One region of the Streptomyces sp. NPDC051315 genome, then DNA from elsewhere that is predicted to be linked to it. Evidence: riboswitches for the same ligand, from Rfam matches in the RefSeq annotation. Region 1 holds a riboswitch; each other region holds the start of a gene.

Region 1 (3,715 bases):
CGAACTCTGCCGGTACGCCGTGCTCTTCGGTGATCCGCAGCTCGCCCTGACCGCCGTCCAGCGCGTGCTGGACGTCACGGCGGATGAGGTGCGGGAGATCGCCCAGGCCCGTCTGCGTCCCGACAACCGGGCCGTGCTGGTCTACGAGCCCGTCGAGAGCGCGGAAGGCGCCGAGAGCGCCGAGAACGCCGCAAGCACCGAGAACACCGCCGACGAGGACGAGAACGAGGAGGCGGCCCAGTGACCGAGCTCGCCACGATGGACTTCCACCCCCAGCCGCAGGCGGGCGAGGCCAGGCCGTGGGCGTTCCCCGCCCCCGCGCGCGGGACGCTCGACAACGGCCTGACCGTTCTGCACTGCCACCGCCCCGGCCAGCAGGTCGTCGCCGTCGAGGTCCTCCTGGACGCGCCCCTGGACGCCGAGCCGGCCGGCCTCGACGGCGTCGCCACGATCATGGCGCGGGCCTTCTCCGAGGGCACCGACAAGCACTCCGCCGAGGAGTTCGCCGCCGAGCTGGAGCGCTGCGGCGCGACCCTCGACGCGCACGCCGACCACCCCGGCGTCCGCCTGAGCCTCGAGGTGCCGGTCTCCCGCCTGGCCAAGGCCCTCGGGCTGATCGCCGACGCCCTCAGGGCGCCCGCGTTCGCCGACAGCGAGGTCGAGCGGCTCGTCCGCAACCGTCTCGACGAGATCCCGCACGAGCTGGCCAACCCCTCCCGGCGGGCCGCCAAGGAGCTCTCCAAGGAGCTGTTCCCGGCCACCGCGCGCATGTCGCGCCCCCGCCAGGGCACGGCGGAGACGGTCGAGACCATCGACTCGGCGGCCGTCCGCGCCTTCTACGAGAAGCATGTCCGCCCCGCCACGGCCACGGCCGTGGTCGTCGGCGACCTCACGGGGGTCGACCTGGACGCGGTCCTCGGCGACACCCTGGGCGCCTGGACGGGCTCCTCGGCCCAGCCGCGGCCGGTGCCGCCGGTGACCGCCGACGACACCGGCCGGGTCGTCATCGTGGACCGTCCCGGCGCCGTCCAGACGCAGCTGCTGATCGGCCGCATCGGTCCCGACCGGCACGCGCGCGTGTGGCCCGCGCAGGTGCTCGGCACGTACTGCCTCGGCGGCACCCTCACCTCCCGCCTGGACCGCGTCCTGCGCGAGGAGAAGGGCTACACCTACGGGGTGCGCGCCTTCGGGCAGGTCCTGCGCTCAGCGCCGGACGGCACGGGCGCCGCGATGCTCGCCATCAGCGGCTCCGTCGACACCCCGAACACCGGTCCCGCGCTGGCGGACCTCTGGCAGGTGCTGCGCACCCTCGCCGCCGAGGGCCTCACCGACGCCGAACGCGACGTCGCCGTGCAGAACCTGGTCGGCGTGGCACCGCTGAAGTACGAGACCGCGGCGGCCGTCGCCGGCACGCTGGCCGACCAGGTCGAGCAGCACCTTCCCGACGACTACCAGGCGACGCTGTACCAGCAGCTGGCCGCGACCGGCACCGTGGAGGCCACCGCGGCCGTCGTGAGCGCCTTCCCGGTCGACCGTCTGGTGACCGTCCTCGTCGGTGACGCCGCCCAGATCAAGGAGCCGGTCGAGGCCCTGGGCATCGGCGAGGTGAAGGTCGTGTCCGCGGAGTAGGCACCGCGACAGCGCGCACGCCCGGCCGCCGGGCCACGCGCGGGTGCGAGGGGCCCTGGTGACCGACGCGTCACCAGGGCCTCCTGATGTCCGAATTGAGGGAGAGGTTGCCTGTCTGCCCTGTGGCATGCGCTACAAAAGCCGCGTTCCGTTTGGGGATTGACAGCGGGCGCGTCTAGTTTCATCCGGGCTGTTCGTCGGGCAGTGCGCCGCATCCGCGGCACCGGACAGCCATCGCCGAGTCCCCGTACGGCGCGAGCCAGGGGAGCCGGGGACCCAAGTACACAGTCCCTGGGGTGAATCGGACGCCCGCGCGTGACGCGAGGGGGCCCGTAGGAGACCTTCCTGCTCCGAACCCGTCAGCTAACCCGGTAGGCGAGAGGGAAGGAAAGGACCACTCGACTTCATGGCGTTCACCTGCGCCACCGGGAAGCACCGTCGTCCCAGCCGGATGAAGCGCACCACCGCCCGCGCGGCGGGCATCGCGGCGCTCACCACCACCGGCGTCATCGGCACCGTGGCCTCCTCGCCGGCGCTCGCCGCCGAGACCTCCGCGGAACAGACCGGGCTGATCCCCGTCGTCACCATCGGCGACTCCGTCGCCGAGCAGATCGACGACCAGGCCGCCGCACAGAAGCAGGCCGCCCAGGAGGAGGCCGCGCGCAAGGAGGCGGCCGCCCGGGCCGCCGCGAAGATCAAGAAGGAGCGCGAGGCCAGGGCCCGCGCCGCCCGTGAGGCCGAGCGCGAGCGCCTGAACACCTTCGTGTCGCCCATCACCGGGTCCTACGTGTCCACCGGCTACAAGTCCGGTGGCTCCCTGTGGTCCTCCGGCAGCCACACCGGCATCGACTTCCACGCCTCGAGCGGCACTCCCGTGCACGCCGTCGGGCTCGGCACCGTCGTCGAGGCCGGCTGGGGCGGTGCCTACGGCAACCAGGTCGTGATCCGGATGAGCGACGGCACGTACACCCAGTACGGTCACCTGTCGTCCATCAGCGTCTCGGTGGGCCAGAAGGTCACTCCGGGCCAGCGGATAGGCCTCTCCGGCGCGACGGGCAACGTCACCGGCCCGCACCTGCACTTCGAGGCCCGTACGAGCACCGAGTACGGCTCGGACATCGACCCGGTCGCCTACCTCCGCAAGCACGGCGTGAACATCTGACGACGTACGGCGACAGATCGTGCAGCCCCGGCCCTTCCGGCCGGGGCTTTCGCCGTTTCCCGCTCCCCGCTGTCCAAAAAATATCCATGGATTCCGACCCGCCGTCGGAAATTGCGGCTCATTGCAATAGAGTCACTGACCACACGTCATTCGTCGACGTTTCACGGGGATTAAGGCGGAGGTCGGTCATGCGTATTCCGGCGCACTCGGTGTGCACGGCCATCCGGGACGACATCGTCGCGGGTGTCTACGAGCGCGGCAGCCGCCTCACCGAGGAACTCCTGGCCCGTCGCTACGGCGTCTCGCGCGTCCCCGTCCGGGAGGCGCTGCGCACGCTGGAGGCGGAGGGCTTCGTCGTGACGCGGCGGCACGCGGGCGCGTGCGTCGCCGAACCGACCGAGCAGGAGGCCGCCGACCTGCTGGAGATGCGCATGCTGCTGGAGCCGCTCGGTGCGGCCCGGGCCGCCCAGCGGCGCACCGAAGCGCATCTGAAGGTGCTGCGCGGCCTCGTCCGGCTGGGGCAGGAGCGCGCCAGGAGGGGCAGCAGCGAGGATCTGCGCTCCCTGGGCGGGTGGTTCCACGAGACGCTGGCCCAGGCCTCCGGCAGCCATGCCCTGACCTCGACGCTCACCCAGCTGCGTCACAAGATCGCCTGGATGTACGCGGTGGACGCGCCCGCCAACCCGGTGGAGTCCTGGGCGGAGCACGGCGCGATCGTGGACGCGGTGGCGCGCGGCGACGGCGAGCGCGCGCGGGCGATCACCGCGCTGCACACCGAGCGCTCGTCCGCCGCACACCGGCTGCGCTTCGCGGGCGGGGACCGCCAGGACCGTGTGAGGACTTCGCAACACGTCGTAAACATGTCGGGCCCGCGTCATTAACACGGGGGCCGTATACAAAGAAGGGAATTCGGCGGAGCTGTAT
Region 2 (3,715 bases), on a different contig from region 1:
GGTGACGCCGATGTGCGCCCCGGCGCTGAACGGCAGTACCTGGAGCCTCACTTGGGGCAGCCGTGCCGCCTCCACCAACCGCTCCAGCTGCCTCGCCATGACCTCGGGGCCGCCCACCTCCCGCCGCAGCACCGCCTCGTCCAGCACCGCGTTCAACTCCAGGGGCGGCCGGGTGCGCAGCACGTCCTGCCGGGCCAGCCGCACCTCCACCAGCGTGTCCAACTGCTCCTCGCCGGCGCCCTCGAGGGCGGCCCGGGTCACCGCCCGCGCGTACTCGGGCGTCTGCAGCAGCCCCGGGACCACGGTCGTCTCCAGCGTGCGCATCGCGCTCGCCTGCGACTCCAGGCTGATGAAGTCCCGGTAGGCGGGCGGCAGCACCCCGCGGTAGGCGTGCACCCAGTGGTCCCGTCCGCCGCTGTCGGCCGACCCGGCCAACGCCAGCATCAGTTCGCGCAGTTGGGGATCGCCCACGCCGTAGGCGTCGAGGAGTAACCGCACATCGGCCGGTTTCGTACCGCTGGTGCCGGTCTCGATCCGGCTCACCTTCGACTGGTGCCAGCCCACGAGTCGGGCCGCCTCACCACTGGTGAGTCCCAGGCGGGCACGTAAGGCCCGCAGTTCGGCCCCCAGTTTCCGGCGGCGTACCGCGGGACCGTGCTGCATCGGAGTCTCCTTACTCCTCCCGAGCCGTCCACATACGCTCTGCCCTGGCAGAGTTCACCGCATCGGGCGACAGATATATGCATACCTTGGTGGATCGCCACCCGTGACGGGCGCGGTGATGGCAGTCTGGCGACGAAGCACCAGTCCGGGACCGTACTCGAACCATCCGCACCGTGTCGGACTCCGGTCCCGTGGGAAAGGGACGAGGTCGCCATGGCAGACCACCTGGAAGCATCCGTCACTCTGCCGAGCGATCCTGCCTCGGTGTCCACGGCCCGCGCGTTCGTGCTGACCACGTTGGGGGAGTGGGGCCTTCCGGCGGAGACGGAGGCGGCCGACACCATCCGTCTCATCGTCTCCGAGCTCGCCACCAACGCCGTCCAGCACACCTTCGGGCAGTCCCCCACCTTCACGGTGGACCTGGTGCTCGAACGCGACGAACAACTGCGCCTGGGCGTGACCGACAGCCACCCGCGCTTCCCCAGACGGCTGCCGGCCGCCGTCCAGCAGGACAACGGCCGGGGCATGGTGATCATCCGCTGGCTGACCGCGGAGTGCGGCGGCAGACTACGGGTCCGCCCCACTCGCGAGGGCGGCAAGACGGTCCTGATCGAACTGCCGTGGACGGCTCCGGTGGAACCGGTGCCGGCAGCGGGTCAGCAGGAGCCGTGACCGGCGGGGGCGGGGGCGACGCCGTCGGGGCCGCTCGGCCGGTGGCCGCGCACCGGGTCACGCGAGCCGCTCGGCGCGGGGCCGGGCCGCTCACCCGGGGCGCGGCCGACCGTATGGGCCCGCGACCGTGCCGGTCCGCGTGACGGTGCCGGCCCACGTGGTGGAGCCGGTCCACGTGACCGCAGCGGTCCGCGGGACCGCCGCGTGCCGGCGACCGGGCGCATACGGCCCCCGGACGGGAGGCGCGCGTCAGAGGGCCGCTGACGGCCCTGAGGGGGCCGTCCTTCCCCGAACCGCCACCGCGGGGCCGGGGGCGGATCTCCGGGGCGGTGGCGGCGCGTCAGGACGCCGCCACCACCCCGGAGGGTCACTTGACCCGGCCGTACCAGACGCTCTTGGTCCAGATCTTCTGCAGCCGCACCACGTCGCCGGTCTTCGGCGAGTGCCAGATCTTGCCCTTACCGGCGTAGATGCCGACGTGGTACACGTTCGACCCCGAGTGGAAGAACACGAGGTCGCCGGCCTTGCGGTTGCTCGCCGAGATGTGCTTGGTCTTGTTGTACTGCTGGGCCGCCGTACGCGGCAGCTTCTTGCCCGCCTTCTTGAACGAGTACAGCGTGAGCCCCGAGCAGTCGAACCTGTTCGGCCCAGTGGCGCCGTACTTGTAGGGGGAGCCCTTCTTGGAAGCCGCGACCTGGAGTGCCTTCTTCGCGGGCGTGGCGGCCGCGGCGTCGGAGGCGACACCCGGGACCACGATCGAGCCGCCCACGGCGGCGATGGCGAAGGCCGAGGCCGTACCGGCACGGGCCATGAGCGACGGGACACGATTGAGCGCAGTCATGCGCAACCCTTCGTCAGCCGCCTGTGAAGGATGACCTGTCGGATTCGGGCTGACAAAGTTGCCCGGCCGCTGCTGCGGCTTCACCCCAAGGGCTGCTCGGCCCGGTCATGGCGTGACCGTTCCGGCGACCCGTCGTGCTTGGGTCCTCCACTCCTGCCGATGCACTTCTGTCGACCGGTCATCCGGGCGGCGGCAGGACTCGGCGTCCGCCCGGACCGCCCCGCCGCTTGTGGCGGGGGCTTGTCGTCAGACAGGGATCTTGGCGCACCGATGTCCGAAAATCCCAACGCAACCGGGGATTTGTGGGGTTACTCACCACTCACCCGTTCGGGTGGACACCCTGATGGCCGGTCAGGTGTCAAGACGACGAAATGCCCCCGGACCAGCACTGGAACCCCTCCTTCCGCCCTTTCGGCCCCTCATTCGCGCAACCGCTGTGGGCTGGAAAAAGCAGCCACGGATACGCCGAACGTGGGTACGTCTTCTGGGTCGTTTCGACTCCGGTGCGGACGTCACGCTCTCGGCGAACACGGCCGGGTCCGGACGCCGATGCGTCAACTGTCGGGGAGTGGAGGCACCGTGACGCGCGCTGTGCGGCGCTCCCCGTCGAGGACGCGCAGCGCCCGCGCGAGGGTCGGCGCGTGCAGTTCGCTCTCGCCCCGCTGGTGCATCAGCGTCAGCGCGTCCCGCAGCGCGGTCGCCCGGCCGACCAGTGCCTGGGCCGCGCGCAGTCCGCGGTAGGTGTCGCCGTGGTGGGCGGGGTTGATCCGGCCGAGCAGGTCGACCACCTCCAGGTAACGGTCGATCAGCTCGGCCTCGGCCCGGGTCAGCGCGGGCAGCGGCGGCAGCTCGGGAGGCAGCATCGGCGGCTCACCTCGCGCCCGGCGCGTCGCCGGCGTCCCTGCGGCCCGGGACGATCCGGTCCGCCAGCCCGTACGCCACGGCCTCCCGCGCGTCGAGGACGCGGTCCCGCTCGATGTCCGCGCGCACCTGCTCCGGACGGCGCCCGGTGTGCCGTACGAGCATCTCCTCCAGCAGCGCGCGGACGCGGGTCAGTTCCTGGGCCTGGATCGCCAGGTCACCGGCCTGGCCCTGGACCGGCTCGGGCAGGGCCGGCTGGCGGATGACGACACGCGCGCCCGGCAGGACGTACCGCTTGCCCGGCGTGCCGGCGGCCAGCAGGACGGCGGCGGACGTGCCGGCCTGGCCCAGGCAGACGGTCTCCACGTCGCACGTGAGGAAGCGGAGCGTGTCGTAGACGGCCGACATCGCGCTGAACGAGCCGCCGGGGGAGTTGATGTACAGCGAGATGTCCCGGTCCGGGTCCTTGTGCTCGAGGTACATGAACTGGGCCGTCACGTCGTTCGCCGACGTGTCGTCGATCGGTGTCCCGAGCAGGACGATCCGCTCCTCGAGCAGCTTGGAGTAGGGATCCAGCGTCCGGTGCCCGGAACTCGTGCGCTCCGTGAACTCGGGCAGGACATGGCGGGCGGACGGTCGGGTCATGGGAACCCCTCCTTCGACGTCTGTAAAAAATGT
Region 3 (3,715 bases), on a different contig from region 1:
TGGTCTTCCAGCCCTCCCAGTCGTCCTCGAACAGCGGGTCCTCGATGGAGACGAGCGGGTACGCCTCGACGAGCTCGGCGTAGTACTCGGTCATCTCGGCGGCGGAGCGGTCCTTGCCCTCGAAGGTGTAGGAGCCGTCCTTGTAGAACTCGGAGGCGGCGACGTCGAGCGCGAGGGCGATCTGCTCGCCGGGGGTGTAGCCGGCTTCCTTGATGGCCTCGAGGATGAGGTCGAGGGCCTCGCGGTTGGAGCCGAGGTTCGGGGCGAAGCCGCCCTCGTCGCCGAGGCCGGTGGACAGGCCCTTGCTCTTCAGGACCTTCTTGAGGGTGTGGTAGACCTCGGTGCCCCAGCGCAGGGCCTCGGAGAAGGACTCCGCGCCGATCGGGGCGATCATGAACTCCTGGATGTCCACGTTGGAGTCGGCGTGCGAGCCGCCGTTCAGGATGTTCATCATCGGCACCGGCAGCAGGTGCGCGTTCGGGCCGCCCAGGTAGCGGAAGAGCGGGAGGTCGCTGGCCTCGGAGGCGGCGTGGGCGACGGCGAGGGAGACGCCGAGGATGGCGTTGGCGCCGAGGGAGCCCTTGTTGTCGGTGGCGTCCAGGTCGAACATGGCCTGGTCGATCAGGCGCTGCTCGGTGGCGTCGTAGCCGACCAGCTCCGGGCCGATCTGCTCGATGACGGCGAGGACGGCCTTCTCGACGCCCTTGCCCTGGTAGCGGTTGGGGTCACCGTCGCGGAGCTCGATGGCCTCGAAGGCGCCGGTGGAGGCGCCGGACGGGACGGCGGCACGACCCGTGCTGCCGTCGTCGAGGCCGACCTCGACCTCGACCGTGGGGTTGCCTCGGGAGTCCAGGATTTCCCGGGCTACGACGACGTCGATGGACGGCACGAGCATCTCCTTCTTGGGATGTGACGCTGGTAGTGCGGGGCACGCGGGCCGTGATGAAGCCCTCGGTGTGCCTTGCGACTAGAGCCTAACCGCCCCGGGGCCGTCGGCAGCCGACCGACCGTCCCGTGGACAGACTGACGGTACACATTGTTCCCAGCCGGAACAAAGAGGGTGGGGGAATCTCCTCCGAACGGCGGGCGAAACCGGGGGCACCGGCGGGCAAGGAAAAACCCCGCCCCGGTGCGTACGGGGGAACACGCACCGGGGCGGGGAGCCCGTGGGGACGGGGGGACCCTCACGAGGTCTTCAGCATGAGGACCTCGCCTGTGAGGGCACTGTGCCCGCGCTGAGAGCCAGCTGTCACTTGAGGTGCAGCTGCTGGCCCGGGTAGATGAGGTCGGCTTCCTCGACGATGTCCTTGTTCAGCTGGAACAGCTTCTCCCAGCCGCCCTCGACGTTCTGCTTCCCGGCGATGGAGCTGAGGGTGTCGCCCGTGACGACCTTGTACTCGCCGTCACCCTTCTTGACCTTCTTGCCGGTCGGGGTGGTGACCGTCTTCTGGCTCTTGGCCGCCGGACGCTCGGCGGAGCGGGAGGCGCTCTGCTCCTCGGTGGAGCGGGTGGTGCTCTCCGTGGAGGTGTCGGCCGAGGAGGAGCCGCCGTTGTACGTGGCGTTGGACAGGCCCGTGCCGCAGACCGGCCAGGCGCCCTTGCCCTGGCCCGCGAGGACCTTCTCGGCGATCTCGATCTGCTGCGCCTTGCTGGCCTGGTCGGCGGTGGAGGCGTACTGCGTGCCGCCGTACGCGGCCCAGGTGGAGGCGGAGAACTGCAGACCGCCGTAGTAACCGTTGCCGGTGTTGATGGACCAGTTGCCGCCGGACTCGCACTGGGCGACGGCGTCCCACTCGGAGGCCGTGGCGGCGGAGGCGCTGCCGGCCGCCATCAGCGGGGCGGCCACGGCGGCGGTGGTGACACCGGCGATGGCGATGGCGCGAGTGGCCTTGGACGGACGACGATGCTTGCCCTTGACGGAAAACAGCATGGATCGATCCCCTCACCGACGCCTGCGAGGTGAGCTGTCGGGTTCGGGCCGGTTGAGTTGCCCGGCCACTCCTCCGTGGGAGGCGTGGCTTCACCCCTAGCCGCCGCCGTCAACTGCCCGGTGCGGCACTTACCTTGGGTCCCCCGCTCCTGCCTGCGGCGCTTGACGCGACGACTGTTCCCGGGCCGCCACTGGCAGGATTCGGCGTTGCGGCGGCCGGGGCTCGGGTTGCCGAGCGATCACGACCGTAGACAGGCGATCGGCGGAATTTCAAAGACGATCAGGGCTTCTGAGACTCATCCCACACTTTCGCCAAACCGGACATTCGGCGCGAAGTGTGACGTGAACTCCCGTCTTTTTTCCCGCCTTTTCCGCCCTATTCGGCCCCTGTGGACAGGGTCTGACCGGGGGCGATGTCGCTCGGGTCGGCCCCGATGACGTCCTTGTTCTCGTCGTAGAGCGCGCGCCATCCGCCGTCGAGGTCAAGGGAGTCGGCGATGGACGCGAGGGAGTCGCCCGCCCGGACCGTGTAGGTGCCGGCCGCGCCGCCGAGGGTGCCCGCCGCGTGACGGCCGGAGGAGGCGGTGGACGTGCCGCCGGTCGCGCTCTCGTCGGCGGTGCCGCCCCGGTGGCGGCCGGAGCCGGTGGAGTTGGTCGCGGCGGCCCCGGCGTCCGCCGAGCCGGCATCGACCGCCCCGGTGTCGACGAGGCTCCAGGAACCCGCACTCTGCCCCGACTTGTCCGACTCGTCCGTCCCCGGTGCCGTCCGGGACGCGCCGTTGCCCGCCTGCGCGCCGCCCGCACCGGAGCCGGTGGACGTGTCGGACGCGGAGGATGTGTCCGGCGTAGAGGAAGAAGTGGACGAAGGTGACGAGGAGGGCGTACCGGTGGAATCCGTGGAGGATTCGGCGGACGGGTCGGTGGAGGCGCTCCCGGAATCCTTCGCGGAACCGGAGGACTTCGAGGACCCGGACGCCCCCTTGGACAGGTCGGACAAGCCGGATGTCACGGAGGAGTCGGACGAGTCGTCCGCCACGCCGGTGTCAACGTCACCCGAGGCCGCGTCCTCGCTGAGCCCCGCGGTCAGCCCGCAGGTGCCCCAGGCGCCGACACCCTGGTCGGCGAGGAGCTTCTGGGCGACGGAGATCTGCTGGTTGCGGCTGGCGAGGTCGGGCCGCGTGGCGTAGTCGAGCCCGCCGTAGGCCTCCCAGTCCTCCTGAGTCAGGGCCAGGCCGCCGTACTCGCCGTTGCCCTCGTCGGCGCTCCAGGAGCCGCCGGTCTCGCACTCCGCGACCCTGTCCCACACCGTGCCGTCGGCGGCACTCGCCCCGGTGGCGCCGAGCAGGGGGATGGCGATGGCGGAGCCGGTCACGCCGGCCGCGACGAGGAGGGCCGGGGCCTGGCGGGGGCGACGGTGACGACCGTTCCCGGAGAGCATGCGAGGGCCTTTCTCGAGACAGCAGTGCCCGCGCGGCGGGTGATCCTGCCCCGTCGCGTTGACGAGTGAACGTATAGGCAGACGATCACTTGTCACAAGTTAATGCCGCACAGATCACGTGAAGATCACAGAGTTGAGGAATGGTCGCCTTTGCTTCGCGGAACGATCACCTGACGGTGGGTCAGCGCACGGGCGCGGCGGGTGCGGGCGAAGCGAGGGGCGGGGCCGGGGTGAACTCCACGGGGAGCGTGCGCAGTCCGCGCATGATGAGGCCGCCCCGCCACCTCAACTCGGTCGGATCGACGGCGAGTTGCAGGTCGGGCAGGCGGGTGAGGAGGGTGGCGAGC
Region 4 (3,715 bases), on a different contig from region 1:
GTCTACGTGAAGCGCGACGACGAGAAGGTGGAGAAGCCGCTGTTCGGCCTGGTCGGCCTGCTGACCGTGGCCAACGTCTTCATCGCGGTGCTCTGGACCTGACGGACGCGCGGGCGGCCAGGGCCGCCCCCGCGGTGGCGGCCGGCCGGGACCGCCACCGCGACCCACACCGGCACCTGCATGGGGCCCGTCCGCCACGGGACGGGCGCCCTCGGCGAGCTGCCCCAGCCAGAAACCGGGTCAGCGCGAGCACAGAGAGCACCAGGCCGAGTCAGAACAGCACGGGCGCGGCGTGCGCGAGCCAGGGCGCCTCCTGGGCCGGGGCCAGGGTCGCGCCCAGCACGGCCAGCCTTTGTGTGCCCACACACCACAGAACACCGCGCCAGGCATGCGCCGCTCCCCATGGCGTACGACGTCCACCAGCAGGACGGCCACAGTGCGGCCGCCGGCGCCAGCAGCGCCCCGGGCAAGCGACCGACCGCCACCCCAGCGCGCAGACGCGCGTGTCGGGCACGCTGGTCACCGCCACGGTCGTGAGCGCGGGCCGGCTCACCCGCCTCGGCCCCCCACCGCTCGCGCTCCCCCAGCAGCCGTGCAGCGGTACGACGGAGTCCGCCTCCGGCGCCACCCGCCAGCGCGAGTGTGATCCGGGAGGCAGCACCTCGTCCCCGGTCAGACGCAGACCGATCGACAGGACGCCGGTCGCCGGCAAGCGGCCCCGGCAGCCGACGGACACCGCGCTCCCCGACGGACACCGCGCTCCCTCCCGACGGACCGCGCCCGCCGGGCGTACAGGGGGGAGGAGGAGCCGGGCATGCGGCCGATGGTGAGGAGGGCGGGGAGGCTCGCGCGGGGCACGCGTGCGGGAGCGGTGAAATACGCGCGGGCGCAGCACACAGGCGGCCGCCTCGCCGTCACGCGCCGAACCGTCGACCGCGCTGCCTCGCCGTCACGCGCCGCCCCGCCGCCGCGCGGACAACGCCCACGCGCGTGTGCTCCGGCCCGCCGCGCCGGGGCCGGTCGCTCAGGCCGGTCGCACCACGCTGTGGATCGACGACTCGCCGTCGTAGTACACCGACTCCTCGCGCACGTACGTGCCCGGCTTCGGGGCGTGGATCATCATGCCGTTGCCGATGTAGATGCCGACGTGGGTGACGTCGTCGTAGAAGAAGATCAGATCCCCCGGCTGGGCGTCGGCGAGGGGGACCGTGTTACCCGCGTTCACCTGGTCGTAGGTGGTGCGCGGGAGGGTGACGCCGGCAGCCTTCCAGGCGGCCTGGGTGAGGCCGGAGCAGTCGTAGGACTCGGGGCCCGTGGCGCCCCAGACGTACGGCTTGCCGATCTGGGCGCGGGCGAAGGCGAGCGCCTTCTCCGCCTTGGTGGCGTAGGAGGCGTCCGAGCCCGGAGCCGACGAGGGCGAGGAGGACGAGGAGGACGGCGTGGAGGCGCCCGTGTTCGACGAGGCGTCGCTCTCCTGCTGGGCGGCCGCCTCCGCCGCCTGCCGCTGTGCCAGTTCCGCCGCCTTGCGGGCGGCCTCCTGCTGCTTCTGCCGCTCGACCGCGGCGAGCCGCGCCTTCTCCTCGGCCGTCAGCTGCGACAGCAGCGCGCGTGCGGTGCTGAGCTTCTTCTGGACGGTGGCCTTGGCGGTCTTGAGGTCGTTCTGCGACTCGGTGAGCGTCTCGAGGCTCTGCGCGGCCTCCTGACGCTTCGTCATCGTCTCCGACTGCTCGGTGACGTAGTCGTCGACCGCGCCCTTCTGCCGGTCGGTGAGCCGGCTCATCAGCTGGCTCTGGTCGAAGTAGTCCTGCGGGGTGTCCGCGAGCAGGAAGGTCGCCGTGTCGGGCGCGGAGGCGCCGGTGCGGTACTGGGCCGCGGCGAAGGAACCCAGCCGCTCCCGTGCTTCGTTGAGCTTCTGGGTGCGCTGGGCCACGTCGTCGAGGAGGGAGTCGACGCGCTTGCGCTGCTTGGTCGTCTTCTCCTTGGCGGCGTTGTACTTCTCGGTGGCCGACTCCGCCTGGCGGTAGAGGTCGTCGACCTTCTTCTCGACCTCCTCCAGGCTCGGCTTGCCGTCGGCGGCGGGTGCCGCCTCGGCCGTCTGGGAGAGCAGGGCCACCGAGGTGAGAGCGGCGGTGGCGAGGGCGGGCGTGCGTATGCCTGCTACGCGCGTACCCGCGGGGCGCGGCTTGCGGTGCTGCGACGCCAAGGGAGGCGACTCCTTCCATGTTCCGCCTACCGGGTTAGCTGTCGGGTTCGGGCGGATGCTCTGGAAGGGTTGCCCTACGGCCTCGTCCCCGGAAGGGGAGTCGGGCCGATTCACCCCAAGGTCTCGGTGGGTCCCCGGCTCCGGCTGCCGCGAGGGGGCGCGCCGGACTCGGCGGAGGCCGCGCGGCCCGGCGAGGTTCGCCGGTGGGGGTCGTACGGCCTGCCCGGCACCGTAGCCAACTCGTGTGGCTCCTGTGAAGGTTGATGGGTGATATGCCCGATACATTTTCGTGACCTTGGTTCAGGTTTCCCGGTTCGTCGCACAGCGTGACCAGGCCGTCCTGAAGGGTGAGGCGGGGTCGGGCGGGCGGTGGCCGAAGATCGTGGGGCGCCGGGTGGCGGGGAAAGCCGGGATGTTTTCGGGACGGCGGCCGGTTGTCGGTGGGGCACCCTAGACTCGGAGAGCGATGAGCAGCCTCTTTGACGACAGCTTCCTGGCGGACCTCCAGGCCCCCCGCGGCCACGAGGAGGAACCCCCGCCGCCCGAGGACGATCACACTACGGAGCCGCTTCCGGACGATCTGTTCGGCGGGAAGTTCGACGTGCCACCGGACCGGGACGCCTACTACCGCGACGGCGCCCCGCGCCCGGCGATCGACGCCGCGGCGCTTCTGGAGGGGCTCAACGACAATCAGCGCGCCGCCGTCGTCCACTCCGGCACCCCGCTGCTCATCGTCGCCGGCGCCGGCTCCGGCAAGACGCGCGTGCTCACCCACCGCATCGCCCACCTCCTCGCCGAGCGCCACGTCCACCCGGGCCAGATCCTCGCGATCACCTTCACCAACAAGGCCGCGGGCGAGATGAAGGAGCGCGTCGAGCAGCTCGTCGGCCCGCGTGCCCACGCGATGTGGGTGATGACCTTCCACAGCGCGTGCGTGCGCATCCTGCGCCGCGAGAGCAAGAGGCTCGGCTTCACGTCGTCGTTCTCGATCTACGACGCCGCCGACTCCAAGCGCCTGATGGCCCTGGTCTGCCGCGACCTGGACCTCGACCCCAAGCGTTTCCCGCCGAAGTCCTTCAGTGCCAAGATCAGCAACCTGAAGAACGAGCTGATCGACGAGGAGGACTTCGCCGCCCAGGCCACCGACGGCTTCGAGAAGACCCTCGCCCAGGCCTACGCCCTGTACCAGTCGCGGCTGCGCGAGGCGAACGCCCTCGACTTCGACGACCTGATCATGACGACGGTCAACCTGCTGCGCGCGTTCCCGGACGTCGCCGAGCACTACCGCCGCCGCTTCCGGCACGTCCTGGTCGACGAGTACCAGGACACCAACCACGCCCAGTACGCCCTCGTCCGTGAGCTCGTCGGCACCTCCGAGCACCCCGTCGACGTACCGCCCGGCGAGGACGACGTCCCTCCGGCCGAGCTGTGCGTCGTGGGTGACGCCGACCAGTCGATCTACGCCTTCCGCGGCGCGACGATCCGCAACATCCTCCAGTTCGAGGAGGACTA

The links. A riboswitch is a leader RNA that binds a small molecule or an ion and turns the genes downstream of it on or off. The one in region 1 is predicted to bind cyclic di-AMP.
Region 2: linked by a shared signal. The riboswitch ahead of ACIBBD_RS05680 (C40 family peptidase) and the one ahead of ACIBBD_RS29700 (M23 family metallopeptidase) in region 1 are both predicted to bind cyclic di-AMP.
Region 3: linked by a shared signal. The riboswitch ahead of ACIBBD_RS36425 (transglycosylase family protein) and the one ahead of ACIBBD_RS29700 (M23 family metallopeptidase) in region 1 are both predicted to bind cyclic di-AMP.
Region 4: linked by a shared signal. The riboswitch ahead of ACIBBD_RS33855 (NlpC/P60 family protein) and the one ahead of ACIBBD_RS29700 (M23 family metallopeptidase) in region 1 are both predicted to bind cyclic di-AMP.

Annotation. Positions count from the first base shown of each region.
Region 1 is NZ_JBITEN010000018.1:54,810-58,524, reverse strand. It holds gene ACIBBD_RS29710 (M16 family metallopeptidase) at 1-244, shown strand, start outside; gene ACIBBD_RS29705 (M16 family metallopeptidase) at 241-1,629, shown strand; cyclic di-AMP (ydaO/yuaA leader) riboswitch at 1,855-2,022, shown strand; gene ACIBBD_RS29700 (M23 family metallopeptidase) at 2,036-2,791, shown strand; gene ACIBBD_RS29695 (GntR family transcriptional regulator) at 2,980-3,672, shown strand.
Region 2 is NZ_JBITEN010000002.1:590,344-594,058, reverse strand. It holds gene ACIBBD_RS05690 (helix-turn-helix domain-containing protein) at 1-663, opposite strand, end outside; gene ACIBBD_RS05685 (ATP-binding protein) at 877-1,335, shown strand; gene ACIBBD_RS05680 (C40 family peptidase) at 1,703-2,176, opposite strand; cyclic di-AMP (ydaO/yuaA leader) riboswitch at 2,180-2,381, opposite strand; gene ACIBBD_RS05675 (hypothetical protein) at 2,731-3,039, opposite strand; gene ACIBBD_RS05670 (ATP-dependent Clp protease proteolytic subunit) at 3,047-3,682, opposite strand.
Region 3 is NZ_JBITEN010000029.1:1,928-5,642, reverse strand. It holds gene eno (phosphopyruvate hydratase) at 1-889, opposite strand, end outside; gene ACIBBD_RS36425 (transglycosylase family protein) at 1,250-1,930, opposite strand; cyclic di-AMP (ydaO/yuaA leader) riboswitch at 1,935-2,101, opposite strand; gene ACIBBD_RS36420 (transglycosylase family protein) at 2,307-3,368, opposite strand; gene ACIBBD_RS36415 (cytochrome P450) at 3,550-3,715, opposite strand, start outside.
Region 4 is NZ_JBITEN010000024.1:35,351-39,065, forward strand. It holds gene ACIBBD_RS33850 (hypothetical protein) at 1-102, shown strand, start outside; gene ACIBBD_RS33855 (NlpC/P60 family protein) at 1,025-2,203, opposite strand; cyclic di-AMP (ydaO/yuaA leader) riboswitch at 2,212-2,387, opposite strand; gene pcrA (DNA helicase PcrA) at 2,670-3,715, shown strand, end outside.